2 regions of the Variovorax glacialis genome follow, and region 1 is predicted to be linked to the other one. Evidence: riboswitches for the same ligand, from Rfam matches in the RefSeq annotation. Region 1 holds a riboswitch; the other holds the start of a gene.

Region 1 (22,456 bases):
GTTCTGAGCTCGCCCCCAGGCTTGCTCACTTCGTGTAGCCGCCTACCCCCTGCCGGGGGCAACACCAGCGGCCCGGCGAAGCCGGTTCCGCGGTGTTCCGCGACCGGGCTGGATGAGTTGGTTTGATTTGGCGCGCCGGTGAAGTAGGCTTCGGGGCATGAAGCTCTTCACCGGTCCGCTCAGCATGTTCGGCGCCAAAGCGCAGATCGCGTTGCTTGAAAAGGGGCTGGCGTTCGAATGCGTCATGGTGCCCTTCGACCGGGATGACAACTATGAGCCGAAGCACCCAGAGGTGCTGCGGGTCAACCCGAAGCGGCAGGTGCCTGTGCTGATCGACGGCGACGTAGAGCTCTTCGACTCGACGCAGATCTTCGAGTACCTCGAAGACCGTTCTCCCCTCCCCCCGCTCTGGCCTGCCGACGTCGCGGCCCGGGCGCGGGCCCGGCAGCTGGAGCTCAAGTCGGACGAGGTCTATTTCCCTCTTGTGGTGAAGCTCTTCGGGCTTCAGCACGACATGCAAAGCGCCGCGGCCGTGGCGGCCTGCGGTGCCTGCGCCCGCTTCCATGAAGAACTGGATCGGCTGCTGGCCCAGCGCGACTATCTCGCGGGCGACTATTCCTACGCCGACATCGCGTTCTACATGGCGCACGTGTTCGCCGACCGCAAAGGCGCGGGGATGACCGAGGCCACGCCGCGGCTGGTGAAGTGGCGCGATCGCGTAGGCGCACGGGGTGCAGTGCGCCAAGTGGTCGGCGCGATGATGGGCTTCCTTGCCTCGGAGGGCCGCCCCGTACCCGCCTTCCTGCAGCATCTCCGCACGTGAACCGGCTCGACGACCTGCTCGACGAGCTATTGGACTGGCTCCCTTCGCCGTCGCAGCACCTGCTGGTCGTCACCTTCGCGCTGCTGGTGTACGTGCTGACGACGCGCGCACGGCGCGAGCAGCGGGCGCCCACCACGGCGATCGCGTGGGTCATGGGGCTGGTGCTCGTGCCGTACATCATCTTCCCGATGTACCTGATGTTCGGCCAGCGCAAGCTGCGGCCGACCGGCTCGCCTCGGCCGCCGAGGTCCGCACCGGCGGGCCACTGGGCCGCCGACCTGATCGAGAGCTTCGGCCTCGCCGCGCCGGGTCGCTGCACCCCGCGTTTTCACGCCGACGGCGGCGCCGCGCGCGACGCTTTGTTCGAAGTGATCGAGGGCGCAAGCCAGCGCCTCGACGTATGCACCTTCATCATCGGGGACGACGCATTGGGTCACGAGGTGATCAATCGGCTGTCGCGCCGGGCGCGCGAGGGCATCAAGGTGCGCGTGCTGCTCGACGGCTTCGGCGCGCTGTCGCTGCCGCGCTCGCACTTCGACGCACTGCGCGAAGCAGGCGCCGAGGTCGCGGTGTTCCGCCCCATCTTCAGTCTGCGCCGCACCGGACCGCGCAACCTGCGCAACCATCGCAAGCTGACCATCGCGGACGACAGCCGGATGTGGTCGGGCGGTCGCAATCTCGCGGGCGAATATTTCACCGGCAACGACGATCATCCGATCCCTTGGCGCGACCTTTCCTTCGACCTGCAGGGCAGCGTGGCGGCGGCGGCGGCGCGGCAGTTCGACCATGACTGGGCCTCGGTGCGCAAACGCAAGCCGCGCGCGATCTCGGCGGACGACGACCCTTCAGCGGAGGGCTTCGCGCAGTTCCTCCCCAGCGGCCCCGACCAGACCGAAGACACGGCGCATGCGCTGCTGATCGACGCCTGCTTTCGCGCCGAGCATCGGGTGCTGGCGATCACCCCCTACTTCGTGCCCGGCGACGGTTTGCGGGACGCCTTGCGGCTGGCGGCTCGGCGCGGGGTGCAGGTCACCATCGCGATGCCCGCGCAATCGAACCACCGGCTCGCCGACTTCGTGCGCGCCCGCGCGATGCGCGACCTCGCGCGCGCCGGCGTCATCTTCCGCATGCTGCCCTTCATGGCCCATGCGAAGGCGGTCGTGGTCGACGACAACCTGGCGCTTTGCGGCTCGATCAACCTCGACATGCGCAGCCTGTTGCTGAACCACGAGGCAGCGGTGGTGTTCTATGGCAACGACGAGGTCGAATGGCTGGCCCAGTGGATCGAGACCACCTCCTCCGCCGGCGAGTCCTACCGTGCGCGCAGGCCGGGCCTGATGCGCGACGTGGCCGAAGGGCTGCTGCTCACGATCGCTTTCCAGCTCTAGCCTTGTTCGTGTAGCTCGCATTGCCCAGCCCCGTGCCGATGGTCAGCACGGCCCAGCGCTTCACGTCCTGCATGAAGGGCAGCTCGCTCAGGCCCTGGACCACGGCGTCGTTGTGCATCAGCACTTCGGTGGTCTCGCCATGGATGGTCGGGATCCGCTTGCACAGTTCGCTGGGCAGATGGAAGGTGTCGCCTTCCCAATCGCCTGGGAGGTTCTGCGTGCCGCGCGAGATCGAACCGTCCTTGCGGATCAGCCCCGGGCATCCGATGCCGATGAAGGGCGCGAGCCGGATGCCCTTCTTCTTGCAATAGCGCACCTGGGATTCGATCATTTCCGCGAGATGGTCGATCAGTTCCTTTCGGCTGGGCCCGTCATCCTTGTGGCGCCACTTCTCGCGACGCATCACCTTGGCCTTCGACAGGTCCTTTGCACGGTTACGCCGCGTCTTGACGATGCCGCAGCGCACATTCGTGCCGCCGATGTCGAGCGCGAGGATCGCGTCGTACTTCTTCAGCATGGCCCGCGGCGTGAGGTGAACCCAGCCCAGCAGGCCGCCGTCGTCAGTCTCGTGACAGATGCGCGCAAGTTGCACCGAAACTTTCATGTCCTGGAGGATCGCCGCTGCCTGCAGGATCGCGCGCTCGCCGACGTCGCTCTCCGGAAAGCCGCCGCCGATCACGATCCGCTCGACGCCCTTCCACGAAGGCTGGCGCATGAAGCGATCGATCACCCAGGCCAGTTCTCCAGCGAATTCCTCGATCGCGGCGTGCACCACGTCGGCCGCCTCGGAGGCCCTGGCTTCGCCCAGCGCCGCGTCCAGCGCGCGCTTGCTGAGGTCCTTGGAATGACGGCCGCCCAGCGGATCCTTGCCCTTGCGGCGGCGACGCTGGCGCCAGCGTTCGAGCAGTTTCCGGAATGCGGTCTGGCTGGCCTGGTCGCCGATGAAGCCGTCCTTGTCGCGAACCTGAAGGCTGTAGCCCTCGACGACGACGGAGGGCAGTTCGCGTGCGCCATGCACGTCGGGAAGCGGAAGCAGGTCACGTTCGGATGGCATCGAATCTTTCATCGCGGTGGAATCAGTCGGCGGTGGTGTCCAGTATCAGGCGTGCAGTTTCCTCCGGCGCGTCCCAGTGCGGAAAGTGGCCGCAGCGCTCGAACCAGTGCAGGCGCGCATCCGGAAAAAGCTGCTGCGCCCGCGCCGCCTGCCGGGGCAGGCAGATGCGGTCCAGCCGTCCCCAGCCGATCACCATCGGCTTGGCGATGCTGCCGATTGCAAGCCCTTCCAGCGGCGCGGCACGCACCAGGTCGCGAAGTATCACGCTGAAGGATTCCGCCGACGCGTAGCTGCGCATCTCCTCCAGCACGAGCGCCGGCGACAGCCGGGTCGGCTGGGCCGAGAACTGCGCCAGCAGCAGCTTGCGCGACCATTCGTGCTCGGCGATCGCGGGCATGGCGAACCTGAGACCCCGTACCAGTCGCCGCGAGAAGCAGATCGAAGTTTGATAGATGTAGCGCTCCCACCCGGCCCAGAACCCGCCCGGCCCCAGCGAAACGACGGAGCCCAGGACACCACCCCGCTCCGCGAGTTCAAGCACCAGCCGGGCGCCCAGCGAACTGCCGACCGCATCGGTGCCGATCAGGTCATGTTCCTTGAGGAACTGGGCGACCGCGTTGCCGAGCGTGCGCACCGACACCTCCCCCGCGAGCGGAGGGCTCTTGCCGAAGCCCGGCAAGTCGATCGCCACCACGGCGCGTTCGGCAGCCAGCGGATTCAGGACGGTCTGCCACGAGCGCCAGCTGCTGCCCAGTCCATGCACGAGCAACAGGGGCTTCCCTTCACCGCGTCGGACGTAGTTGATGAGCACGCGTTCACTTTGCGTTCATCCATGCCCTCGCAGCGACAGCAGGCCGCACGACCCGGTGTAGGAGAACGAGCCAGCCCCACAGCGCGCCGATACACTGGGCCGATGCTTTCGTCGCGCCGCCCATGGCTCGCCGCCCTGATCTGCCTGGGTCTGCTCTGCGCTGCCACGTTCGCGCGCGCGCAGGCGGAAAGCCTGCGCATCGGTTCCAAGCGCTTCACCGAGTCGTACATCCTGGCCGAGGTGCTCGCGCAGACCGCAGCGCCGCAAACGCCGACACCGCCCATCGTCCGGCAAGGGCTGGGCAACACCGCGATCGTCTATGAAGCCCTGCTCTCGGGTGGCATCGACCTTTACGCCGAATACACCGGCACCATCGCCCTGGAAATTCTCAAGAGCCCCCAGTCGATGACGCGCGAAGCCATGAACGCGGCCCTCTTGCCGCTCGGCCTCGGCGTTGCGATTCCGCTCGGCTTCAACGACGGGTATGCGCTGGCCATGCGGGCCGCCGATGCCGACCGCCTCGGCGTGCGCACGCTGAGCGATCTGGCGAATCACCCCGAGCTGAAGCTCGGCCTGTCCAACGAGTTCATCGGCCGCGCGGACGGCTGGCAGGGCCTGGCCACGCGCTATGGATTCAAGCAGACGCCGACCGGCCTGGACCACGGGCTCGCCTACGACGCGATCGCCGCGAAGCAGATCGACGTGATCGACATCTACACCACCGACGCCAAGATCGACCATCTCGGCCTGCGCGTGCTCCAGGACGACCTCGGCTACTTCCCGCGCTACGACGCTGTCGTGCTCTACCGTCTGGACGTCACGACGCGCGCGCCCAAGGCCTGGGCGGCGCTCCAGAAGCTTGAAGGGCGCATCGACGAGCGCGCGATGATCGCGATGAACGCACGTGCCGAACTGCAGGGCGTGGCCTTCGACGTCATCGCCCGCGACTTCCTGGCGCAACAGGGCCAGGGCGTTGCGAAGGCGGCCCCGGCCGGTGCCCAGGACGCCGGCTCGCGCGGCTTCATGGCCAAGCTGCTCGGCCCCGACCTCGGCCGGCTGACGCGGCAACACCTGATGCTCGTCGCGGTGTCCGTCGGGCTCGCGATCCTCATCGCGGTGCCGCTGGGCGTCCTGGTCTTTCCTCATTTGCGGACGCGCGCGACAGTGCTCGGGCTGACGGGCCTGCTGCAGACGGTTCCTTCGCTCGCGATGCTCGCCGTGCTGATCTCGCTGATGGGCGCGATCGGCACGCTGCCGGCGCTGGTCGCGCTTACGCTCTACGCGCTGCTGCCGATCATGCGCAACACCGTCACCGGGCTGGCCGAGGTTCCCGCCGGATTGCGGCAGGCAGGCACTGCCCTCGGCATGACCGGGGTGCAGAACCTGCAGGTCGTGATGCTGCCGCTGGCGCTCCCCACGCTCCTTGCGGGCGTGCGCACCGCGACGACGATCGCGATCGGCACGGCGACCATCGCGGCCTTCATCGGCGCCGGCGGCTTCGGCGAGCGCATCGTGACCGGGCTTGCGCTCAACGACCGCGAATTGCTGCTCGCAGGCGCCGTACCGGCCGCGGTGCTGGCGCTGCTGAGCGAGGCCTTGTTCGAGACCATCGACTACGTGATGCGCCGGCGCATGCAAGACTGAAACCGCCCACCTGGAGGATCCTTCGTCCATGAACATCGTCATCACCGGCGGTGCCGGCTTCGTCGGCGCACGACTCGCCCGCACCCTGCTCGCTCGCGGGCATCTCACCTTGGCCGGTGCCACGCCTGCGTCGATCGAGGGCATCACGCTCGTCGACCGCGTGGCACCACCTGAAGATCTGGCGCAGGATCCGCGCGTGACCGCGGTCGTCGGCGATCTGAACGAGTTGCTCACCAGCGCGCCCGAACGCGCTGTGCCGCGCGACACCACGCTGCTCTTCCACCTGGCCGCGGCGGTCAGCGGCGAATGCGAGGCCGACTTCGATCTCGGCATGCGCAGCAACTTCGCCGCCACCAATGCACTGCTCGACGCCTGCCGCAAGCTGGGCACCGTGCCGACGCTGGTCTTCTCGAGCTCGCTCGCCGTGTACGGCAATTCGCCCGAGCAGCCCTTGCCCGAGGTCATCACGGACAGCACCCTGCCCACGCCGCAGACCAGCTACGGCATCCAGAAGTTCATCGCCGAACAGCTGGTGGCCGACTACACGCGCAAGGGCTTCATCAACGGCCGGAGCGTGCGGCTGATGACGGTCAGCGTGCGACCGGGCATGCCCAACGGTGCGGCCTCTGGCTTCTTCAGCGGAATGATCCGCGAGCCGCTCGCCGGCGTTCGCGCGGCCTGTCCTGTGGCGGACGAAACGCCGGTGGCGATCGCGTCGCCGACGCGCACCATCGAAGGGCTTGTTCGCGCAGCCGAAGCGAGCGACGCGCAATGGGGACCGCGCACTGCGCTCAATCTCCCATCGCTGTCAACCACCGTCGGCGAGATGGCCGCGGCACTCGGCCGCGTCGCGGGAACCACAGCGACGAACCTGCTCGACCGCACGCCCGACCCTGCGATCCGCCGCATCGTGAAGAGCTGGCCCGGACGCTTCGAGACCGTGCGCGCGCGTGCGCTCGGGCTCGACGCCGACGCGAGCTTCGATGACGTGATCCTCGAATACGTCCGCGAGAATCCGGGCGCGATCAAGGTGTCCGTGCAGGCGCCGTCAGGCTGAACGAATTCGGCGGCCGGCGTGCCGCCAATCCCTTACACTCATTCCCGTCAGGAGAGAGCCCCGCGACAGCGGTGCCGCCGAAGGCGCAGGTCCCCCCATCACAAGGGCCCGAACGCTCAGGCAAAAGGACTGACGAGGCGCCCCTCCACACGGGCGTTTCCTTGCTGGAGAGAGGCGGCCCGTCATCGAGTCGGAGGGCCGTCCACCGAAGGAGCAAACCCCGATCGTGGGGCGAATCTCTCAGGTAAAGCGGACAGCAGGGGTGGCCCATGGCTTCGGTCATGGATCTGGACTGCCCCTTTGGAGAGTGCCTTGGCCTCCGCATCGACCGACGATCTTCTGAAGACACCGCTTCACGCCCTGCACGTGGAACTTGGCGCCCGCATGGTTCCCTTCGCGGGCTATTCGATGCCGGTGCAATACCCCGCAGGCCTGATGGCCGAGCACCGCAACACGCGCGAGGCCGCCGGCCTGTTCGACATTTCGCACATGGGCCAGTTGCGCCTGGTCGGCCCCGATGCGGCGGCAGCCTTCGAGACCCTGATGCCGGTCGACGTGATCGGCCTCGCGCCGGGCAAGCAACGCTACGGCCTGTTGCTCAACGACGAGGGCGGCATCCTCGACGACCTGATGTTCTTCAACGAAGGGCACGATTCGCTGTTCGTGATCGTGAACGGCGCCTGCAAGGTGGCCGACCTCGCGCACATCACGGCGAAGATCGGCCAGCGCTGCCAGGTCCTGCCGATGCCCGACCAAGCGCTGCTGGCGCTCCAGGGGCCGCAGGCCGCGGCGGCGCTCGCCCGGCTGTCGCCCGGCGTCGAGCGCTTCGTCTTCATGACCGGCGGCGCCGTGCAGATCGGCGGCCTTCCGGCCTTCGTCACGCGCAGCGGCTACACGGGCGAGGACGGCTTCGAAATTTCCGTCGCGGCCAAGGATGCGGAAGCCCTGGCCCGCCTGCTGCTCGCCCAGCCGGAGGTCAAGCCCGTCGGGCTGGGCGCGCGCAATTCGCTGCGCCTCGAAGCCGGGCTCTGCCTCTACGGCAACGACATCGACGAAACCACCACGCCGGTCGAGGCATCGCTCGGCTGGGCGATGCAGAAAGTGCGGCGAACGGGCGGCGCACGCGAAGGCGGCTTTCCCGGCGCGGCGCGGATCCTCGCGCAACTCACGGCCGCCAGCGGCACGGCGGGCCACCTCGATCACGAGACGCTGAAGCGCAAACGCGTCGGCCTCGTGGCGCTGGATCGCGTTCCGGTGCGCGATGGCACGCTCCTTGAATCATTCGAAGGCGTCGCCATCGGCCATGTGACCAGCGGTCTGCTCGGACCGACGGTCGACCGGCCAGTCGCCATCGCCTATGTCGCGCTGGCCTATGCGGAGCCGGGCACGCGCATCCAGGCCGTCGTGCGGGGGAAGCCCGTGCTCATGGAAGTAAGCACCATGCCTTTCGTTCCTGCCCGCTACTACCGAGGCTGACCCCACCAATACCCAACTACCCAAGGAGCTTCATTCATGACCATCAAGTACACCAAGGACCACGAGTGGGTCAAACAGGACGATGCAACGCTCGTCACCGTCGGCATCACGGTGCATGCGCAGGACGCGCTGGGCGACGTGGTCTTCGTCGACCTGCCGGAAGTCGGCAAGACCTTCAGCCAGGGCGAGGTCGCGGGCGTGGTCGAGTCGGTGAAAGCTGCGGCCGATGTGTTCATGCCGGTTTCGGGCGAGATCACCGAGGTCAACGAGGCGCTGCGCGCCGACCCGTCGCTCGCCAACAGTGCGCCAATGGATGCCGGCTGGTTCTTCAAGGTCCGCGTCAGCGACGCGACCCAGCTCGAAGCGCTGCTGGACGAAACCGCCTACGCCAAGTTCGCCGAAGACAACTGATCCTCCACTGCCTCTCCTGACCCAACGACCATCTCCATGTCGACGCCCGTCCTGCCCACCCTCCCCTCGCTCGGCGAACTCGAGAACGCCGAGGAATTCATCGCGCGCCACATCGGCATCGAAGCCGCGGACGAGACGCGCATGCTGGCTGCCGTCGGCTCGACGACGCGCGCCGAACTGATCGACGGCATCGTGCCGCCGGCCATTCGCCGCAGCCGGCCGATGCGCCTGCCGGCACCGTTGACGGAGGCCGACGCGCTGGCCGAACTCAAGGCGATAGCGTCGAAGAACAAGGTGGCGCGCAGCTTCATCGGACAGGGCTACTACGGGACGCACACGCCCGGCGTGATCCTGCGCAACGTGCTGGAGAACCCCGCCTGGTACACGGCCTACACGCCCTACCAGGCCGAGATCTCGCAGGGCCGGATGGAGGCGCTGGTCAATTTCCAGACGATGGTCTGCGACCTCACGGGCGTGGCCATTGCCAACGCGTCGATGCTCGACGAGGCGACGGCCGCCGCCGAGGCGATGACGCTGGCCAAGCGCAGCGTGAAGAGCAAGAGCAACGTCTTCCTGGTGTCGGGCGATTGCCATCCGCAGACGATCGAAGTGATCAAGACGCGTGCCGCGCCGCTGGGCATCGAGGTCAAGGTCAGCACCGTGTCCGAGACCCTGCCGCACCTGATGGCGAGCAGTGAATTCTTCGGCGTGCTGGCGCAATACCCCGCCACCACTGGGCACGTGCACGACCTGCGCCCGCTCGCGGGCCACGCGCACCAGTTCGGCGCCGCCTTCTGCGTGGCGGCCGACCTGCTCGCGCTCACGCTGCTGGTGCCGCCCGGCGAATGGGATGCGGACATCGTCTGCGGCACCACACAGCGCTTCGGCATGCCGATGTGCAATGGCGGGCCGCATGCGGCCTACCTCGCGTGCCGCGACGAATACAAGCGTTCGCTGCCCGGCCGCATCGTCGGCGTCAGCGTCGACACGCACGGCGCGCCCGCCTACCGCCTCGCACTGCAGACGCGCGAGCAGCACATCCGCCGCGAGAAGGCCACCTCCAACATCTGCACCGCGCAAGTGCTGCCGGCCGTGGTCGCCAGCATGTACGCGGTCTATCACGGGCCGCAAGGGCTGCGGCGCATTGCGCAGCGCGTCGCCGCGCTCACCGCGGTGCTGGCGCAGGGCCTGGAGCAGATGGGACGGGAGCTCGTCAACGTGACCGCCTTCGACACCGTCACCGTCAAGACCGGCGAGGACACCGCCAAGATCCTCGAACGCGCCGAGGCGGCCAGCTTCAACCTGCGCCACCGCCTGCAGAACCACCTGGGCATCTCGCTCGACGAGACCACGACGCGCGCCGACATCGAGACCCTGTGGGCCCTCTTCGTGCCGACCGGCAAGCCGATGCCGCGCTTCGAGGACCTCAGCGGCCGCATCACGCCGCGCATCCCCGAGGACCTGCGCCGCACCAGCGACTTCCTCGCGCACCCGGTGTTCAACACCCACAAGAGCGAGACGGCGATGCTGCGCTACGTCCGCAGCCTGAGCGACAAGGACCTCGCGCTGGACCGCAGCATGATCCCGCTCGGCAGCTGCACGATGAAGCTCAACGCGACGAGCGAGATGATCCCGATCACCTGGCCCGAATTCGCGAACATCCACCCCTTCGCGCCGGCCGAGCAACTGCAAGGCTACGCGCAGCTCGACAAGCAGTTGCGCGCGTGGCTTTGCGAGGCCACGGGCTATGCCGGCATCAGCCTGCAGCCCAACGCGGGCTCGCAGGGCGAATACGCGGGCCTGCTGGCGATCAAGGCCTTCCACGAAGCGAAGGGCGAAGGCCATCGCAACGTGTGCCTGATCCCCTCTTCGGCGCACGGCACCAACCCTGCCAGCGCCCAGATGGTCGGCATGCAGGTGGTCGTGACCGCCTGCGACGCCGAAGGAAACGTCGACATCGACGACCTCAAGCGCGCCTGCGGCACGCACGGCGACAAGCTCGCGGCGGTGATGATCACCTACCCCAGCACGCACGGCGTGTTCGAGACCCGCGTGAAGGAACTCTGCGAGATCGTGCACGCGCACGGCGGCCGCGTGTACGTGGACGGTGCCAACATGAACGCGCTGGTCGGCGTGGCCGCGCCAGGCGAGTTCGGCGGCGACGTGAGCCACCTCAACCTGCACAAGACCTTCTGCATCCCGCACGGCGGTGGCGGGCCCGGTGTCGGGCCGGTGTGCGTGGTCGAGGACCTCGTGCCCTACCTGCCCGGGCATGCGACCGGCGGCATCGCCTCGCACGGCGTGGGCGCCGTGTCTGCGGCACCGCTGGGCAACGCGGCCGTGCTGCCGATCAGCTGGATGTACTGCCGGATGATGGGCGCCGTCGGCCTCAAGGCCGCGACCGAGATCGCCATCCTCAGCGCCAACTACATCAGCTCGCGCCTGAAGGACCACTACCCCACGCTGTACGCCAGCCCGAACGGCCACGTCGCGCACGAGTGCATCCTGGACCTGCGCCCGCTCAAGGACGCCAGCGGCGTGACCGCCGAGGACGTCGCCAAGCGGCTGATCGACTACGGCTTCCACGCGCCGACCCTGAGCTTCCCGGTGCCCGGCACGCTGATGGTCGAGCCGACCGAGAGCGAGCCGCTGGCCGAGCTCGACCGCTTCATCGACGCGATGATCGCCATCCGCGGCGAGATCCGCCGCGTCGAGGAAGGCGTCTGGCCCAAGGACGACAACCCGTTGAAGAACGCGCCGCACACGGCGGTGAGCCTGCTCGGCACCGAATGGACCCGCCCGTATTCGCGCGAGCTCGGCGGCTTCCCGCTGGCAACGCTCAAGCAGGCCAAGTACTGGCCGCCGATCGGGCGGGTCGACAACGTCTACGGTGACCGCAACCTGTTCTGCAGCTGCGTGCCGGTGGGCGACTACGCCAAGGCCTGAATCGCCGCGTCAACATTTTTTTACAACGACGGTCGAAAAGCTGTCGATCTCGCAGTCGCCGCTTCGACGTTGAAGTAGAGCCCCGGAAAAGCCCCGGTCACACCGACCGGATGCCGGGCTCCCGATTCAAACCAAGGAGCAAGGACATGCGATTCATGGTGATAGTCAAGGCCAGCAAGGACTCCGAAGCCGGCATCCTTCCCACCGAGGCCCAGCTGACCGCGATGGGCAAGTACAACGAAGAGCTGGTCAAGGCCGGCGTCATGCTGGCCGGCGAAGGCCTCCAGGCCAGTGCCAAGGGCGCCAGGGTGCGCTTCTCGGGCAAGCAGCGGACCGTGATCGACGGCCCCTTCAGCGAGACCAAGGAGCTGATCGCCGGCTTCTGGCTCTGGCAGGTCCGCTCGAAGGACGAGGCCATCGAATGGCTCAAGCGCGCCCCCTTCGAGGGCGACGAAGTCGAACTGCGCCAGGTCTTCGAGATGGAAGACTTCGGCACGGAACTCACCCCCGAACTGCGCGAGCAGGAAAAGCGCCTTGCGGCCGAAATGGCCGCCAGGAAGCCCTGACCGCCCGTCCGCAGGGAGATCCGACCATGAAATTCATGATCATCCGCAAGGCCGACAAGGACACCGAGGCCGGCATGATGCCCACCGAGCAGCTCGTGACCGACATGATGAAATACAACGAGGAAATGATCAGGGCGGGCGTGATGTTCGACGGCATGGGCCTGCAGCCGAGCGTGAAGGGTGCGCGCATCAAGTTCAACGGCGGCAAGCCGACGATCACCGACGGGCCTTTCGCGGAGGCGAAGGAGCTGATCGCAGGCTTCACGCTCATCCAGGTGAAGTCGCGGGATGAAGCCCTCGAATGGGCCAAGCGATGGCCGCCCATCGACGGCAATGGCAACGTCGAGCTGGAACTGCGGCAGGTGTACGAGGCCGAGGACTTCGGCGCCGAGTTCACGCCCGAGCTCCGCAAGCAAGAGGAGCTGCTGCGCGAACGCGCCGCCGCGCGCGACGACCCGGGGCGGCCGCACCCGTGACGACGGCCGACGCGCACCGCACAGTCAACGCCGTCTGGCGCATCGAATCCGCCAGGATCATCGGTGCGCTCGCACGGATGGTGCGCGACGTCGGCATCGCCGAGGAACTGGCGCAAGACGCGCTGGTCGCCGCGCTCGAACAGTGGCCGCGCGAAGGCATCCCCGACAACCCCGGCGCCTGGCTCACCGCCACGGCGAAGCGGCGGGCGATCGACCTGCTTCGCAAGCGGACGCTGCACGCCGGCAAGGAAGACGAAATCAGCCGGGAACTGGATGCCCGGCACGCCATGGCCGCAGCCGATTTCGCCGAAGCGGTCGATGCCGCGATCGACGACGACGTGGGCGACGACATCCTGCGCCTGGTGTTCACCGCCTGCCACCCCGTCCTCTCGCCCGAAGCCCGCGTCGCACTGACCTTGCGCCTGCTCGGCGGTCTCACCACCGACGAGATCGCCCGCTCCTTCCTCGTGCCCGAAGCGACCATCGCCCAGCGCATCGTCCGGGCCAAGCGAACGCTGGCCGCCGCGCGCGTCCCCTTCGAGGCGCCACGCGCCAGCGAGTTGGCTGCGCGGCTCGCGTCGGCGCTCGAAGTCATCTACCTGGTCTTCAACGAGGGCTACGCCGCCACCGCCGGCGACGACTGGATGCGTCCAGCGCTGTGCGAGGAAGCGCTGCGGCTCGGCCGCATCCTGGCCGAACGCATGCCCGAAGCGTCGGAGGTCCACGGCCTGGTCGCGCTGATGGAAATCCAGGCATCGCGCTCGGCGGCGCGCGTCGATGCCAATGGCGACCCGATCCTGCTGCTCGACCAGAACCGCGGGCGCTGGAACCAGATCCTGATCCGGCGCGGCCTGGCTGCGCTGGCGCGTGCCGAAAAGCTCGGCGGCGCGCTGGGCCCCTACGCACTGCAGGCCGCGATCGCGGCGTGTCATGCGCGGGCCCGCGTCGCGGCCGAGACCGACTGGACGCGCATCGCCGCCCTCTACGAAGCGCTCGCGCAACTCGCGCCTTCGCCGATCGTGGAACTGAACCGCGCGGTCGCGCTGTCCATGGCCTTCGGGCCCGCCGTGGGCCTGGAACTCGTCGACACGCTGCGTTCAGAGCCGCAACTGCAGGGCTACCACCTCCTGCCCAGCGTGCGCGGCGACCTGCTCGCCAAGCTGGGACGCAGCGGCGAGGCCTACGTCGAATTCAAGCGTGCCGCGGAACTCACGCGCAACGGGCGTGAACGCAAGCTGCTGCTGATGCGCGCGCTCGCCTGCTCGGGCGGCGCGGCCGCGTCGGCGGCCGACTGAGCCGACGCCGAACTATTTCTTCGCGATCGCCCCGGTCGCGATCTGGCGACGGAATTCGGCCAGCTTGGCCTTCATCCGGCGTTCGTTGACCGGACCCATGCGGATCAGGATCTTCTGCCCCGCCGACAGCGATTCGAGCTCCGGATCCACGAACTCGTAACGCACCCACGGGCGCTCGGACTGCATCTCGCCCTTCACTTCCGTCAGCTTCACCTGCACCGGTCCCGTCGGTACCGGCGTCTGCAGCAGGTGGTCGATCACGGCGACGAGACGGTCATTGAAATAGCGCCCCGGATAGCCGAGTTCCTCATAGGCCTGTTGGAACAGCGGATAGAGCTTGGCGTAGAGCGCTGCCGCGCGGCCAGGATCGACCGACTCGGCGAAAAGCACGAAGGGCGTGTACCGGTTGCCATTGTCGGGACTGATCGTCTTCGCCTCGCCATTGCCCTGCACGGTGAAGCGATTCGGCGTCGGATTCGTCGGCCACACGCGCGTAGTCGCCTGTGCGCGCGGCAGGTTGTCGACCGTCGCCACCACGCGCCGCACGAAGCCGTCGGTCTGCAGGAAGGATCCGACCCCCTTCTTGCCCAGCAACTCGTTGAGCGCAGCGTTCACGCGGGCATCGGCGTCGTTGAGCGGAGGCAATGTCGCGTCGGGCTCGGCCAGCGCATCCAGCGGATTCTGCGGACCCGTGACCACGGGCTGCGGCGGCGGCGCGTCGGCCGGCGCGCCTTGAGGCTGCGGCATGGTCGCGACGGGCGGTTCCGACGCCGTTTCCTTCTGCAATGACCAGCGCCACCACGCGAACGCGGCCGCGAGAATCACCACGACGACGATCACCAGCATCCACACCGACGATTCGCGTGCTGGCCTGAATTCTGCTGCGTCCCGTTCGGGCATGGTGGAATCGTCCTTTCATTGGCGGTCGGATGTGCGCGGTCCATTTGAATCCACGACAGCACCCCGACCGTAACGCCCTGTGACCGCTTGGAACCCTTATGAACATCGACTTCGCGACCCTCACCGAGTACCAGCGTTACAAGCTCATGGCAAGCCTGATCGTGCCACGTCCGATCGCGCTCGTCACCACGCTCGGCCCCGACGGCATCGTCAACGCCGCGCCCTTCAGCATGTTCAACATGCTGGGCGAGGAACCGCCGATCGTGATGATCAGCGTCAACCGCCTGCAGGACGGCGTTCTCAAGGACACTGCCGCCAACATCGTGCGCACCCGCGAATTCGTCGTGCACCTCGCCGACGAGGACATCGCCGAACAGATGCACCGCTGCGGCGACCGCCACCCGCCGCATGTGAGCGAACTCGACGTCGTCGGCTTTACCGCCCTGCCCAGCAGCGCCGTGAAGCCGCCCCGCATCGCCGAGGCGCCCGTCGCCTTCGAATGCACGCTGTGGGAAACGCTGGAAACCGAAAGCCGGCAGATCTTCATCGGCCAGGTCCGCTGGATGCATGCACGCGACGAACTGATCGACACCGAAACGTGGCGCGTCCGATTGCAGCACTACTTCCCGGTGGGGCGTTTCGGCGCGAGCTTCTATGTGAAAACGCGCGAACGCTATTCCCTGGCCGCGCAAGGCGAGACCCGCAGCACGTCGATCGACGAGATGTAGTGCAAGAGGACCACCGCGCAATCTACTCCTTTGCCAACAAAGTGGTCATCGGCTGTGCGGTCTACCCCTAAGGTAGGCGCCGCCTTACACGCACGAACTGTCAATTGAAGTTAAAACGACGCTTGTTACGGCTTCAGCGACGGAGGATCTGATGTTCAGTTTTTTCCAACCCAACCGAAACGGCCACTTGCGACGTGTCATGACGCTGCTTGAAGAGGCCCACCTGGCCCGCATCGAGCACCAGGCGGCGGCGGAGCATCACGGCGCCCTGGCCCGCATGTACGCCGAGCGCGCCAAGCGGCTGGAGCGGGAGGTCTATGGATCGACGCACGTTCCGCTGGGAGAAGGAGGGTCGGCACCTCACAAGACTTCCGACGAGAAGCCCGTCGTCTACGCGCTGGACGCAGGCCGCCGTCTTGAAGGACAAGCCAAAGGCTGAACCGTCAGAATTTCCAGTTCAGTGTGGCGCGGACGCCGTTGTCTCGCATGCCGCTGCCGGCCTGTCCCGCATAGGACATGCTGAACACGGCGTTCCTGGCGATCGGCGCCTCCACTCCGAGTTCGAGCACGGCCGTGTTCCGCGCGATGGGTACCCCGGCGACACTGAAGGCGCTGGAGCCGTCGAAGCTGAGCAAACTCGTCGGCACCGTGCCCCCATACGCATGGCGCCAACCCAGCATGCCTCGCGCCGTCCAGTCGGTGCCCCCCACCTCGAAAGTCGATGCGGCGCGCAAACCGAGCGTGGAAAAGGTGGCGCTGGTGGCGTCGCTGCGGCCGTTCACGGCGCCGACGGTTCCCTGCTCCAGAAATCCGTCCGTTGACTGCCTGACGTAGGCCAGATTCGCGAACGGTTCGTACTGGATAGTCCCCGCGTCGATGCGTTGGCCGAGTTCGCCGAAGACCTGGGTGGTTCCCGCGTTGTATTTACCGCCAAGTCGATCGGTATAGCCGGGGAAGGAAACAGCGCGGCTGGTATCGATGGCGTGCCACGTGTAGGCGGCTCCCAGTCGCAGGCCCAGATCGCCCCATTGCGTGCCGCCATAAACGCCGATGTCATAGTCGTCGCTGCTGCCCGACGCGTTGCGATCGTGCGCGTTGAAGCTCGAACGGCTGTACCCGGCCATCATGCCGACGCGCCACGTGTCGGCCACACGCAGATCGGCGCCCCCGAGGAGACCGCCGATCGAGCGATCCAGTTTCGCGGCATTGCCGTCCGCATCGGTGCTGCCCCACGATCCAAAGGACCGCGCCCAGGCCACGGGGCGGTCCGGATTGCATTCCATGGCTGCGAGCGTCGACTCTTTGCCGATGGCCTTTGCACTGATCCGGGGATCGGCGCCGCCGACGGCGCAGAGGGCTTGTCGAACGCGATCGGTCGATGCATCGCGCACGAAATGGCTTGCCTCGATCATCTGCGTCTTGGCGGAGGCGTGGATCTCACCCGACAACTGGTTGAAGGCGTCGCGCGCCTGGACGTCGGTCTCCAACAGGCCGACCGCGTCCTTCAGTCGGTTTCCATCGGGCAAGTCATTCAGGCTCCGGGCAGTCGCGATCTCGTTGTGAGTCTGCGCGGCGCTGACGAAATTCCTGACCTGCTCGGGCATCAGGTAGACGTTGTTGGCATCGTAGGAATCGACGAGTCTGAAGAATGTGCCGGAAGTGTCTCCGCCGAGCGTGTACCTGCCGGTCACGCCGTTCCCGGCGGTCAGCACCGTGTAACGCGAGTTCAGGGAATAGGCGCCTGGCGTGACCTTGGTCACGTTGAGGACGGCGCCGCTCTCCAGCGTCGCCGAGCCGCTGACCTGGATCCGGTCCGACGCGGTGCTGTTCGGGACCACCTGCGCCTGGTAGATGGATCCCGCAGCCTGGGTGTAGTTGCCATTGATGGACAAGGTCCCGACGGAGTTGCCGGGCGCGATCGTGCCGCCTGCACGGATCGCAGTGGCCCCGACCATGCCGTTGCCACCCAGCGTCGCGCCGTCGAGCACCTGGACCGCGGAGTTGGCCAACGAGCCGTTGACGGCCAGCAGCCCCGCCGCCACGGTCGTGGCGCCTGACAGTGCGTTCGTACCCGTGACGTCGAGAGCGCCCGCTCCCGACTTGGTGAAGCTCCCCGTGCCGTTGAGGGCATTGGCGAAACTGGCGTTGCCAGGCTGGTCGATGATCAGCGCTGCGTTGTCGAGGATCGCACCTGTGCCGAAACTGGTCGCCGAACCGGCCAGCGTGCCTGCCGAGATCGTCGTCCCGCCCGCATAGTTGTTCGCGGCGCTCAGCGTGGTCGTGCCGCCACCGGCCTGGATGACTGCACCGGTGCCGCTGATCACCCCGGGGAAGGTGAAGTCATTCGACCGATTGAAGGCCAGAGCGCCGTTGTTCAGCACGTCTCCGACGATCGAACCAGTAGGGCCGCCGTTGCCCAGTTGCAATGTTCCATGGGAGATGGTCGTTCCACCGGTGTAGGTGTTCGTCCCACTCAGCACGGTCGTGCCGGCGCCCACCTGACGGACAGCACCCGTGCCGCTGATTCCGCCATTCAGTTCGAAGCTGTCGGAGCGGTTGAAAGCCAGGGTTCCGTTGTTGGTCACGTCGCCAACGATCGACCCGGAAGTGCCTGCATTGCCCAACTGCAATGTCCCCGCGGAGATCGTCGTGCCGCCGGTATAGCCGTTCGCCCCGGTCAGGACCAGCGTGCCGAGATCGGTCTTGTCCAGGCCGCCGGAGCCGTTCAACGCGGCGCCGATGGTCGCGACATAGCCCGCGCCTGCCTCCGTCCCGTCGCCCACGCGGAAGACGTGGCTGCCGGGAACCAGCGTGACGGGGGCGCCCTCGATCGCATAGCCGTTGGTGGCGAACTGCATGCCCGACGACGTGACGGCGCCAGCACTGTTGTCGACCGTCACCGTGCCTGGCGTGCCGGCAAAGATCGCGAACGACCCATCCGTGTAGGACGAATTGACCGCGCCAGAGATGTCCGCCCAGTTGTCGTTGCCGGCGGAGGCTTGCCAGATGCCTGATCCGCCCTTGACGCCCCCGTCGAACTTCGGGCCAGCGCCGTCCCAGACATTGATCGTCAAGCCGGCCGTATTGACGAGGTTGACCTGTCCGGCAAGGGCCGTCTGCACGTAGAGCGAGGTGCCGCCTGGCACGGCGCCAAGCGCGAGACCGTTGTCGGTCAACGTGCCGCCGTAGCTGATGATCCGATAGAGCCCCGGATCGAAACGAACGCCGGTCGGTGCCGTGACGTTCACCGTGCCGTCGAGCAGCAAGTTTCCGCTGACCACGGTCAGGTCATTGAAGGCGCCGCCGACGACACCCGCCTGCCCGAAATCGTAGTGAAGGATCGAGGGGCTGGCGAGCGACAGGTTGCCGCCGATGGTCAGCGTGCCGATCGACTGGCCCGGCGCCAGGATGCCGTCGGCGATCGACACGCTGCCTCCGAAGGTGCCACGCCCAGCGATCGTGCCGCCGGTGGCGACGGACAGGGTGCTGGCGCTGCTGCCGAGGGTGCCGTCCACTCGCAGCGTGCCGCCGGTGACGCTCGTGGCGCCCGAGAAGGTGCCGCTGTTGCCGGTCAGGAGGCTCGTGCCTGCGCCGATGTGGCGGACGGCTCCCGCGCCGCTGATGTCGCCGGCGAAGGTCACGGCATCCGATCGATTGAAGATCAGCGTTCCGTTGTCCACCACATTGCCGACGATCGAACCGGTGGTGCCGCCGCTGCCCAGTTCCAGCGCGCCCGACCAGATCACCGTGCCTCCCGCATAGGTGTTGTTGGCGGTCAGCGTGGTCGTGCCGCCGCCGACCTGCTGGACAGACCCTGTACCACTGATTACGCCGGCGAAGGTCACGGCGTCCGAGCGGCCGAAGGCCAGCGCGCCGTTGTCGACCACATTTCCAACGATCGAACCCGTGGTTCCCCCAGCGCCCAATTGCAGGACGCCGCTGGAAATCGTCGTGCCGCCCGTGTACGTGTTCGCCGCGGTCAGCGTGGTTGCCCCTCCACCGACCTGGGTGACGGCACCCGCACCGCTGATGGCTCCGGCGAAGGTGACAGCATCCGAGCGGTCGAAGACCAGGGTGCCGTTGTCGAGCACGTTGCCGACGATCGAGCCCGTGGTGCCGCCGCTGCCCAGTTGCAACGTGCCTCCCGAAATCGTCGTGCCGCCGGTGTAGGTGTTGTCCGCAGTCAGGGTGGTGGTTCCCGTGCCGAGTTGCACGACCGCACCGCTGCCGCTGATCACGCCACCGAAGCCCACTGCGTCGGAACGATTGAAGCCCAGTGCGCCGTCGTCGACCACGTTGCCACGAATCGATCCGGCCGTACCGCCATTGCCCAGCAGCAGCGCGCCGGCGGAAATCGTCGTGCCACCCGTGTACGTGTTGTCGGCCGTCAGCGTCGTGGTGCCGGCACCGGCTTGATGGACCGCGCCACTGCCGCTGATCACGCCAGCCAAAGCCACGGAATCCGAGCGGTCGACGACGAGGGTGCCGTTGTCGAGCACGTTGCCGGTGATCGAGCCGGTGGTGCCGCCGCTGCCCAACTGCAACGTGCCCGCGGAGATCGTCGTGCCGCCGCCGTAGGTGCTGTCGGCCGTCAGCACCGTCGTGCCGCCCATCTGATGGACCGCGCCGCTGCCGCTGATCGCTCCCGCGAAGTTGGTGACGCCCGGGTTGTTGAAGGCCAGCGTGCCGTTGTCGACCACATCCCCGACGATCGACCCCGTCGCCACGCCATCGCCGAGTTGCAGCGTGCCGGCGGAAATCGTCGTACCGCCGCTGTAGGTGTTGGCCGCCGTGAGCACCAGCGTGCCCAGGTCCGTCTTGTCGACACCGCCCGTGCCGCCCAGCACGGAGCCGATCGTCGCGACATACCCCGCCCCTGCCCCGGTGCCGTCACCGACGCGCAGGATGTTGCTGCCCGCGGCCAGCGTGATGGGGTCGCCCTGCACCACATAGCCCCCGGTGGCGAACTGCATGCCCGACGCGTGGACCGCGCCGAGGCTGTTGTCCACGGTCACGGTGCCCGGCGTGCCGGCGAATATGGCGAAGGTGCCATCCGCATAGGGCGCGTTGATTGCGCCGGTGGCCTCGGTCCAGTTCAGATTGCCGGCACTGGAAGCCTGCCAGGTACCGCTGCCACCATCGATCCGGCCGTTGAAGCCGCCGCTCGCGCCGTCCCAGTAGTTGAGCGTCAAGCCGGCCGTGTTCACCAGGTTGACCTGTCCGGCGAGGGCGGTGTTGACGAAGGTACTGCTGCCCGGAGGCGTGGTGCCGAGCACGAGGCCGTTGTCGGTGAGCGTGCCGCCGTAGCTGATGACGCGATACAGCCCGGGGCCGAAGGTGCCGCCACTGGAGGTCGTGACGTTGAGCGTGCCGTCCAGGGTGAGGTTGCCGCCGACCACGGTCAGGTCGTTGAGCGCGCCGCCGGGTGCCCCGGCTTGTCCGAATTCGTAGTTCAGGGTCGAGGCGCCGGCAAGCGCCAGGTCCCCGCCGATCGTCAGCGTGCCCGGCGATGAGCCGGGCGCCAGGATGCCGTCGGCGATCGACACGTTGCCGCCGATGGTGCCGTTGCCGCCGAGCCTGCCGCCGGCGGCCACGGACAGTGCGCTGGCCGCGGAGCCCAGGGTTCCGTTCACCTGCAGCGTCCCGTTCGTGACGCTGGTGGTGCCGGTGAAGGTGCTGCTGTTGCCGGTGAAGACCGTGGTGCCGGTGCCAGCCTGGTGGACGGCTCCGCTCCCGCTGATCGCACCGGCGAAGGCGACGGCATCGGAGCGGTTGAAGGTCAGGGTGCCGTTGTCGACCACGTTGCCCGTGATGGCGCCAGTGGTGCCACCGCTGCCCAGTTGCAAGGTGCCGGCGGTGATCGTCGTGCCGCCTGTGTAGGTGTTGTCGGCCATCAGCGTCGTGGTGCCGGCGCCGACCTGGTGAACCGCGCCGCTTCCGCTGATCGCGCCCGCGAAGGCGGTGGCATCGGAGCGGTTGAAGGCCAGGATGCCGTCGTCCGCCACATTCCCGACGATCGAGCCGGTAGTTCCGCCCCCGCCCAGTTGCAGGGTTCCGGCGGTGATGGTCGTGCCACCTGTGTAGATGTTGTCGGCTGTCAGCGTGGTGGTGCCGGCGCCGATCTGATGGACCGCACCGCTGCCGCTGATCGTGCCCGCGAAGGCGACGGCATCCGAGCGGTTGAAGGCCAGTGCGCCGTTGTCGACCACGCTGCCAGTGATCGAGCCACTGGTGCCGCCGCTGCCGAGTTGCAGCGTGCCTGCGGATATCGTCGTGACACCGGTGTAGGTGTTGTCGGCCGTCAGCAACAGCGTGCCGGCGCCGTTCTTTGTCAGCGTCGTACCGTCCCAGCCGGTGCCGGAAGGTGCCTGGTCGACGAGCGCCAAGTCGACGTTGAACGTGTCAACCGGATTCGCCAAGGTAAAGACGCCGTTGCCCAATGTCGTGCCCGCCAGCCAAGTCAGTCCGAAGCCCACGTCGTAGTTGGCGCCGTTCGGCTGCCCCCGGAGGCTCAGGTAGTCAACAGGGTTCGCCACCGGGCTCGACGCGAAGCTGGTGAAATCGCCGGTGATCCCCGAGCCGGTGGTTCGGATCACGGTGTAGAAGGTCGTCGGCAAGGCACTGGCCAAAGCGGGCGCATTGCCGGAAAAGCCGGTCACATTCAACGCGCCGCTCAGCGACGCCGAAGCGGCCGTGATCGACGTTGCCGCGCCGATGTCGACGTTCAACGCAGACCCCGCGGCCTGGGTCAGTGCACCCGTCAAAGTCAGCTGGGAATTGCCGCCCACACTGGTCGTCGCGCCGGCACCCGTCGACAGGCTCGAGGCGGCGAACACGCCGTTCTGTTCGAAGTCAAGTGTGCCGCCAGTCACGCTCACTGC
Region 2 (8,248 bases), on a different contig from region 1:
GCCCGCGGGCGTGTCGCGCCGACCGGCGACGCATCCACGTCGAAGCGGCCCGAATCCACGCCTGTCCACGGCGGGCGGGCGCAAAGCCGATGGGCCCGGCTGCGCACTGGATTGCGCCGCCGCGTCGCCAGGCTGCTCGATCGCGCCATCGGCGAAAAGCCCCAGCGCGACCCGGTCGAGCACCTCGTTCGCCTCGCCGCCTACAGTCGCAAGAGTGCGCGCGTCCTGCGCGAAGAGGCGGGCATGCCGCAGGGCACGCGTATCGGCGGCCTGCTGAATCTGTTCACCGATGCCGCGGCCTTCAACCATCGAATGGCCCGCGCCCCACACTGGTCCGAACTCGGCTGCGAGGAACAGCTCTTTTCCGCCGATGACGCGATCCGCATGGAGCCCGCGCTGAAGGCCATCCGCGACAAACTTGCCGGCGCGACTTACTCGGCCGAAGACCCGGCCCGCGATCCTTCGCAGTTCGCGGCAAGCCTGGTCTTCCTCTGCCGCGCGGCGGGCGTGCGTTTCCTGACAAAGCACACGGTGGTGTCGCTGAAGGACCGCGACGGCCGCATCGACCGCGTCGAGGTGCTCGATCCCCATGGCCGCGCCACCACGCTCCGTGCCCAGGCCTATGTGCTGGCGCTGGGCTCGTCGAGCGTCCAGCACGCGGAGTACCTGGGCGTCTCCATGCCGCTGCGTTTCGTGCGCGAGTACATCGTGACGATACCGGTCAAGGATCCGACCCGCGCGCCGCGCGTCGCGCTGCGCGATCGCCAGGGCAAGCTGCGCATCGATCGCGTCGAGACGCCACAAGGCGACCACCTGCGTGTCACCGCCACGGTTCGTGCCGGCCTGGACGAGGAAAGCGAACCCGATTCGGACCGCTTCGATGCGATCCTGACGCGCGTCGAGATGCTGCTCCCGGGCGCGGGCGACATGGCGCACGCATCGCTCGCCACCGAGATGCACGCCGTGAGCAGGACCCGACTGCCGATGATCGGCAAGACGCGCCTCCCCAACCTGTTCCTGAACACGGCGCCCGGCACACCCAGCTGGATCAATGCCCTCGGAGCGGGCAAGTCCATCGCCCGCATCGTCAGCGGCCTGCGCCCCGAACTCCAGTTCGCCTTCAGGGGCTTGTAGCCTTGAGGCCTCCGGCCGCCTACAATCGCCGCACTGCAGGAGAGCGGGCCGCGAAAGCGGCCCCACCGAAGGCGCAAACTCCCATAAACGCTCAGGTCGGCTCGCAAGACGGGCCTGTACTGCACCAACTGTCATAGCCGTCTGGAGAGCCATCACTTCACTCGCATGCGAGCGTGATGCACCGAAGGAGCAAACCCGCTGCGGGCGCAGCGGGTGAATCTCTCAGGTACCGAGGACAGGGGGAGCGGCAACTTGGACGTCCGGTCCGGTTGCTTTTTCCATTCAGCTTCCGAAACCGATCCGTCCGAGCGCTGCAACCTTCGAAGGTGCTTTCAATGCGTGTGATCGTTCTTGGCGCCGGCCTGCTCGGCGTGACCTCGGCCTACTACCTCCAGCAACTCGGTCACGAGGTGACCGTCATCGACCGGCAGGCCACGCCGGCCGCGGAAACCAGCTTCGCCAACGGCGGGCAGATCTCGGTGAGCCACGCCGAGCCCTGGGCCAACCCGGGTGCGCCACTCAAGGTACTGCAATGGCTCGGCAAGGAAGACGCTCCCCTGCTCTTCCGCATGCGCGCCGACATGCGGCAATGGCTGTGGGGGCTGCAATTCCTGCGCGAGTGCACGCCGGCGCGCACCCGCCACAACATCGAGCAGATCGTGCGGCTCGGCACCTACAGCCGCGACACCCTGCAGCAACTGCGCCGCGACACCGGCATCGGCTACGAGCAGCGCACGCAGGGCATCCTGCACTTCTACACGACGCAGAAAGAGTTCGACGCCGCCCTCGAACCCGCCGAGCAGATGCGCGCCCTGGGCTGCGACCGCCAGGTGATTTCCGCCGACGCGGCCGTGAAGATCGAGCCCGCACTGGCCCACATCCGCTCCCAGCTCGCCGGTGCCACCTACACGGCCGAAGACGAATCCGGCGACGCCAACCGCTTTGCGCGCGAACTCGTCAAACTGGCCACTGCGGCCGGCGTGAAGTTCCTGATGAGCCACACCGTGACGGCGCTGCGCGAGGCCGGCGGCAGCATCGACCACGTCGAGGCCACCGACAGCGAAGGCCGCTTCCAGCGCATTCGCGGCGACGCCTTCGTGCTGGCGATGGGCTCGCTGAGCCCGCTCTACGCGGCGCCGCTCGGCATCCGCCTGCCCATCTACCCGGCCAAGGGCTATTCGGTCACCCTGCCGGTGAAGGACGCGTCGAAGGCGCACCAGGTCTCGTTGACCGACGACGAGTACAAGCTGGTCTTCTCGCGCTACACCTCCGAGTCGGGCGACCGGCTGCGGATTGCCGGAACGGCCGAATTCAACGGCTATGACCGCGACCTGAACCGCGTGCGCTGCGAGGCGATCGTGCGGCGCGTCGAAGAACTCTTTCCCGGCGCCGGCGATGCCGCCAATGCCCAGTTCTGGACCGGCCTTCGCCCCGCGACGCCGAGCAACGTGCCGCTGATCGGCGGGACGAAGCTGCCGAACCTGTTCCTGAACACCGGCCACGGCACGCTCGGCTGGACGCATGCCTGCGGCTCGGGCAAGTCGATCGCCCGGATCGTGAGCGGCCTGGCGCCGGAAGTCGACTTCGCTTTCACCGGCCTGCGCGCAAATGCGTCGCCCGCGCTGCAGCCCGCCTGAGCGGCAGGCGCTCAGTCGTTGCAGGTGAACACCGTCAGCACGCCGGTGTAGCCGTAAAGATGGTTCCGGGCGATCTCGCCCGCCGCGAAGAAGCCGACCAGCGGCACGTCGCCCAGCGCGTGGCGCACGATCTGCAATTCCGCCCCCGGCGCGCCGAAGTGCGGACCGCCGCGGCCGGAGCAGCTCACGTAGACGGCTCCCGCGATGCGCCGGGCCGGATGCGGCGCCGCCTCGGCCTCGCCGGCCGCCACCGCGCGGGCCGTGGCGAGCGTCTGCTCCTCCGGCTCCAGTTCCTCGCGGATCTCGGCGCACACACGCATCAGGTCTGATCGCGCCGCCTGCGCGTTTCGTCGGCAGAAGGTCATGCGCATGCCGACCTCGGCGACGTCGGCGATCGCCACGCCGCGACGCGTCGGGTCGAGCCCGATGATGTGGCGCACGCGAACGTCGGCGCCGAGGTCGCGCGTGCGTCGCACACCGTCGCTGCCGGCTTCGGCCAGACCCACGAGCGTGGCGCGCACTGCATCGACCGCCTGCTCCGGCGCGTCGAGCGATACGTGGAGGTCGTCCAGCAGCACATCGAGCGCCGGATCGCCGTCGAGTTCGAGCAGCAGGTTGCCGTCCGCCTTCGTGATCTCACGCTCGCGGGACACCGGCTGGCAGCCCTGCGTAACCCGCGACACCAGGCGCACGCCTTCGCCGAACACCACCCCCGACAAACCCCCTGAAAACACGCCGCCCACGGCCCCATGGCCCCGGATGTTGCCGTTGCCACCGATGGCGAACTGCAGCGAACCGGCGCGCCCCGAAGACAGGCCGCCGAACAGGTAGCCGGTGTCGGTGCGATCGGCCATTTCGGCGATCAACTCGCCGAGTTCGGGCGTCCGCGGGTCGGCATGCACGAGCGCGGTGTGCGCGGCAAAGCCGCTCATTTCCGAACTGGCGAGCGGCGCCACGCCCGAGAACACGCGGTACTGGTCGCTGGGCAGTTCGCACAGCATCACGCTCAGGGCCGGCTCGTCGAAATACTCGGCGTTGTTGGCGGCCACGCCCACGCCCACGGTGCCGGACCAGTCCGTGATCTCGGGCAGTTCGGCACCGAGGTGGTCGAGGATTTCCTGTGCGTCGGCCGCGTAGTGGTCGGTGATGTAGAGCAGGCCCAGCGTGGGCGAGCGGGCGTAGTCGGGCAGCGCCATCTGCGCCCGCAGTTGGGCGAGCACGAGCCCGGCCGCCATGCGCCATTGCGGATGGGTGGCGTGACCGGAGGGAAAGAGCTTCATGCGCGCGGCTTTCTGTCTGGGTTCGTCCAGGGACGTCAGCGCGCGCGCTTGCGCGCCGGAGCCGACGACTTGCCGGCAGCGGCGTTGCGGCCGGTCGATGTCTTCTTGCTGGCGGCCGCAGCGGCCGGCTTGCGGGTCGCCTTGGCCGGTGCCGCGCCCATCGCCTTGCCGACGGCTTCCGCCATGGCCGGCACCTTCAACTGCGAAGCGTCCTGCATGGCCGAGGCGGCGATCTGCTGGAACTGCTGCGTGAGCGCGCCCCACCACTGAAGCGGATCGACCACGCCGGCGCCATCCGCCGACGCACCGCCGGCCGCTTTCGAAGCCTTCGACTTCGCAGCGGGTTGCTCGTCGGCCTCGACTTCGACGTCCTCATCCTCTTCTTCCTCGACTTCCGGCTCGGGTTCCGGCGGCGCGGCGCGGAACGAAGGAGCGGGTGCAGGCATCGGCGCGGGCGTCGGGGCGGAGGCCTGGCGGGTGAAGACGCTGGCGAGGTCTTCCATGCGCACGTTCATGCCGCGGAGCGTCGAGAGCGTCATCTTCTGCACCTCCAGCGCCTGGATGGTCGCCTTGAGCGCGTGGCCGTTCTGTTCGAGCCAGTACTGCACGGTCTTGAGTTCCTGGATGCGCTTGTCGACTTCCTCGACGCTCAGCGTCGGCGCCACCCAGCTCGACAGGCTCGGCATGCCGGGCACCGCGCTCGCGCCGGCCGAAGCGCTGCCGCTCGCCAGATTCCTGAGAAAGTCGAAGCCCGGAACGAACTGGCTGAAGGCGAAAGGCTTGCTCGTGTCGCTCATGGGCGGTCTCCAGGGGTGTGGTTCTTGTCCGGGCAGCTTACTCCAAGCAGCGTGGCTTTTGGGCGCGTCAATGCTTGTGTTCGCCGCCGGCAGGCGCGGCCGCACCCGCGAGGACCGGGACTTCCAGCTCCTTCGTGCTCTTCTGGCCCTTGGCGTCCTCGAAAAGCAAGGTGAGCGGCACCGTGCTGTCCTTGACGAGCGCCTTCTTGAGGTCCATCAGCATCAAGTGATAGCCGCCCGGCTTCAGTTCGACGGTCTGCCGTGCGGGCAGGTCGAGCGCCCCCGCGGCACGCATGCGCATGGTGTCGCCTTCCATCTTCATCTCGTGCACTTCGGCTACCCCGGCAGCCGGGGTCGACGCACCGACCAGGCGCGCGCCCGACGGCGCGCTGAGCTTCATGAAGGCGCCCGTGCCGCTCTGGCCTGGTACGGAGGCGCGGATCCACGCGTCACGCACGTCGACCGCGGCCACGCCGGGTGCGAGCACGTCGAGGCGGGCGGCCGGGCTTTCGAGGCCCTCGGTCGAGACGCCGCTGGCGGGGACCTGCGCCCAGTCGGCGCTGCCGTTGTCGCAGGTCTGCAGCACCTTGAACCAGAGCACGCCGGGCGCCGCCGGCAGCTTGCCGCGCACGATGAACTCCGCGCGCTCGCTGCCGGGCAGGGCCGTCTGCGCCGATTCGGCCGTCCAGCGCACTTCGCCGCCGCTGTCGCCCGCTGCCTTCTGGACGTCCAGCTTCCAGCCCTTGCGCGCCTGCGCATCGGTAAAGCCGAATCCCTTGGGCAGGCGCACGGTGATGCCGGTGGTGCTCTTGGCCTCCTTGCAGGCATGGCCCACGCGGAATGCGGCGTCGTACTCGCTGCCCGCGGTGCCGCCGCCGGGTGGCAGGGTCACGTGGGCGAATGCCGCGCCGGTGCTGCACAGCAGTGCGCAGGCGGCAAGCTGCTTGAAATTGAAGGTGGCGTTCATGACGGGTCCTTTGTCGAGTGTGGAGTCAGAGGTCGAAGCGGAGTTCAGCGGTGTAGGTGCGCTGCGGATACGGATGGAAATTCCAGTACTGGTAGTTGTTGGCGTTGTCGATGCCGAAGGCGGCCGACCACTGCTTGTCGATCTGGTAGCGCACGCGCATGTCGACGGTGAAGTACTTGCTCGCCCCTGTATAGGCGAAGCCGTTCACGTCGCTGTTGTCGAGGGTCGAATACTGCTTGCCGCTGTAGCGGGCAGCGACCGTGAAGGCCCAGTGTGCATCGGGCTTGTACGTGGCAAACACCGTCGAGCGCCAGCGAGGCACGCGCGGCTGCCATTTGCCCACGCTGGCCGGATTGGTCGGGTTCTCCACGGTCTTCGAGTCCGCGAAGGTCAGGCTGCCGCCCAGGTCGAGCCCGCGCATGAAGACGTCCTGCCCGGTGTAGGCGAGCTCGAAGCCGGTCGTGCGCACCTTGGCGATGTTCTGCACGCGCGACACGGTCGTCGAGCCGGGAATGAGCTGGCTGTAGATTGCGTCGTCGGTGGTCTCGTGGAACAGCGTTGCGCGGGCCAGGCCGTTGCCGAGGTCCTTCTCGGCCGACAGTTCGCTGGTCCAGGATTTCTCCGGCTTCAGGAACGGGTCGTTGATGAACGACAGCGCCCCGCCGGTCGTCGCGCCGTACAGCTCGCCCACCGTGGGGAAACGCACTGCGCGGCCCACCGATCCCTTGAGTACGGTGTCATCGGTGAGCTGGTAGGCCAGCGCCGCCTTGGGCGACTTGTCGGACTGGCTGCGTGGCGGATAGGCGATGGCACTGGTCGCGACCTGCGTGAAGCCGTTGTCCGCCTGCCAGTCTTCGTAGCGCAGGCCGAGCACGGCCTTCCATCGGGGCGCAAAGGACCACGCATCCTGCACCCAGGCGCTCACGGTTTCGCTGTCGCCGCCGACATTGCTGACGAGGGTCGTCGGCGGACCGTCCAGCCAGCTGCCGAAGACGTTCGTCTTGAGGATGCCCAGCTTGTACGCATCGCGGCCGACGCCAAAATCCACGATGTGCGCGCCACCGATCCCCGGCGGCCGCCAGGTGCCCTTGGCCGCCAGCGTGTTCCAGCCGGTGCTGCCGCCCTGGTTCTGCAAGGTTCCCGCGCCGCCGATGGCGGCCAGCGGCAGCGGGATCGTCGGCTGGCGCTGCTGGTCGGTCGCGTAGTCGTACAGGCTCGCCGCCACCTCCCAATCCCACTCGCCCTGCGTATTGCTCTTGACCGACAGGCCGTGCATGTAGTGCGTCTGGTCGTCGTTGGTTAGCGGAAAGGCCGTCGGCGCCAGCGTGAAGCTGCGACCGAGGATGTTGATCGCCCCGGTGTAGACCGGTGCGCCGGCGCTGTTGCTCAGGTAGCTTGCCGACCGCCCTTCGGATGTGTTCTGCCACCAGCCCAGCGTGTAGGTCGCGCGCACCGTGGGCGAGAAGTCGTAGGCCAGCTTGAGCTTCGCGTGGTCCTGCACCGTGTGGTACTGGGTGCCCGTGCCAAGGATGTACCAGGGCATGCTGGTCGTGTTCAGGCCCGGGACGAAGCCGGTCACCGGCGTGCCGTTGCGGCCGACGGTGCCCGATGCGAGGGTGGCCGTGGTGAAGGTCAGCGGCTGGCCCTCGCTGTCGGTGCGGGAGACGTCGATCCACCACGACCAGTCGCCGCTCCTGCTGCCGATCGAGGCGCTGGTCTGCCAGCTGTTGAAGGTCTGGTGCGTGTTGTAGAGGTCGAAGGGCTGCGACGCATAACCCGCCTTGACGTGCGCTTCGAGCTGCGTCGGCATCCGGGTCACGTAGTCCACCACCGCCCCCGCCGAATTGCCCGGGTAGGCCGCTGAAAAGGGGCCGTACATCACGTCCACGCGCTCGATTTCCTCCGGCGTGACCAGCCCCCAGCGCGGTGCGTAGTTGGTGCCGTTGGCGATGCCGTTGCCCAGGTAGTTCGACAGCAGGATGCCGTCCGCATACACCGCCGAACGCGCACTGTTGCCGGTGCCGGAGGCGCGCGTCGACAGGATCGCGTGGTTGTAGTCGCCGATGTAGCGCTTGCGCACCAGCAGGCTGGGCAGGTACTTGAGCGCGTCCTCGCTGTCGGTCGCGTTGATGCGCGTCTCGATCTCCTCGCGCGTCACGCCTTCGATGGTGGTCGGGATCTGGGTCGGCAGCGATGTCGGCTGGCCGCCCGTGACCGTCACGACGCCCAGCGACTTGACACGCTCGGGGCTGTCCTCGGCTGCGGCGCCTTCCGTGGTCTGGGCGATCGCGGGCCCGGCGAGCCATGGAAAAGCTGCGCCCACGGCGAGCGACAGCAGGGTCTTCTTCTTCACTTGAATGCGCTCCTCGGCCCCTGTGGGGGCACCGATGCATGGCTGGGAGATCGACGCCGGCGCACCGGTGGGTGCGCAGC

Evidence for each region. A riboswitch is a leader RNA that binds a small molecule or an ion and turns the genes downstream of it on or off. The one in region 1 is predicted to bind glycine.
Region 2: it holds a riboswitch for glycine, as region 1 does, so the genes downstream of both, ACSFBL_RS23675 (D-amino acid dehydrogenase) here and gcvT (glycine cleavage system aminomethyltransferase GcvT) in region 1, are expected to answer to the same signal.

What each region holds. Positions count from the first base shown of each region.
Region 1 covers NZ_JBPJZT010000002.1:334,656-357,111, forward strand. Annotated here, with positions in the region: gene ACSFBL_RS06030 (glutathione S-transferase family protein) at 158-823, shown strand; gene ACSFBL_RS06035 (phospholipase D-like domain-containing protein) at 820-2,211, shown strand; gene ACSFBL_RS06040 (ROK family protein) at 2,189-3,265, opposite strand; gene ACSFBL_RS06045 (alpha/beta fold hydrolase) at 3,288-4,076, opposite strand; gene ACSFBL_RS06050 (ABC transporter permease/substrate-binding protein) at 4,179-5,720, shown strand; gene denD (D-erythronate dehydrogenase) at 5,749-6,777, shown strand; glycine riboswitch at 6,816-6,919, shown strand; glycine riboswitch at 6,932-7,044, shown strand; gene gcvT (glycine cleavage system aminomethyltransferase GcvT) at 7,090-8,253, shown strand; gene gcvH (glycine cleavage system protein GcvH) at 8,290-8,664, shown strand; gene gcvP (aminomethyl-transferring glycine dehydrogenase) at 8,701-11,610, shown strand; gene ACSFBL_RS06075 (YciI family protein) at 11,757-12,176, shown strand; gene ACSFBL_RS06080 (YciI family protein) at 12,203-12,652, shown strand; gene ACSFBL_RS06085 (RNA polymerase sigma factor) at 12,649-13,947, shown strand; gene ACSFBL_RS06090 (DUF3014 domain-containing protein) at 13,960-14,847, opposite strand; gene ACSFBL_RS06095 (flavin reductase family protein) at 14,946-15,575, shown strand; gene ACSFBL_RS06100 (hypothetical protein) at 15,727-16,014, shown strand; gene ACSFBL_RS06105 (autotransporter-associated beta strand repeat-containing protein) at 16,019-22,456, opposite strand, start outside.
Region 2 covers NZ_JBPJZT010000009.1:139,394-147,641, reverse strand. Annotated here, with positions in the region: gene ACSFBL_RS23680 (FAD-dependent oxidoreductase) at 1-1,134, shown strand, start outside; glycine riboswitch at 1,161-1,256, shown strand; glycine riboswitch at 1,266-1,383, shown strand; gene ACSFBL_RS23675 (D-amino acid dehydrogenase) at 1,470-2,771, shown strand; gene ACSFBL_RS23670 (FIST signal transduction protein) at 2,783-4,051, opposite strand; gene ACSFBL_RS23665 (PhaM family polyhydroxyalkanoate granule multifunctional regulatory protein) at 4,087-4,848, opposite strand; gene ACSFBL_RS23660 (copper chaperone PCu(A)C domain-containing protein) at 4,916-5,815, opposite strand; gene ACSFBL_RS23655 (TonB-dependent receptor) at 5,841-8,168, opposite strand.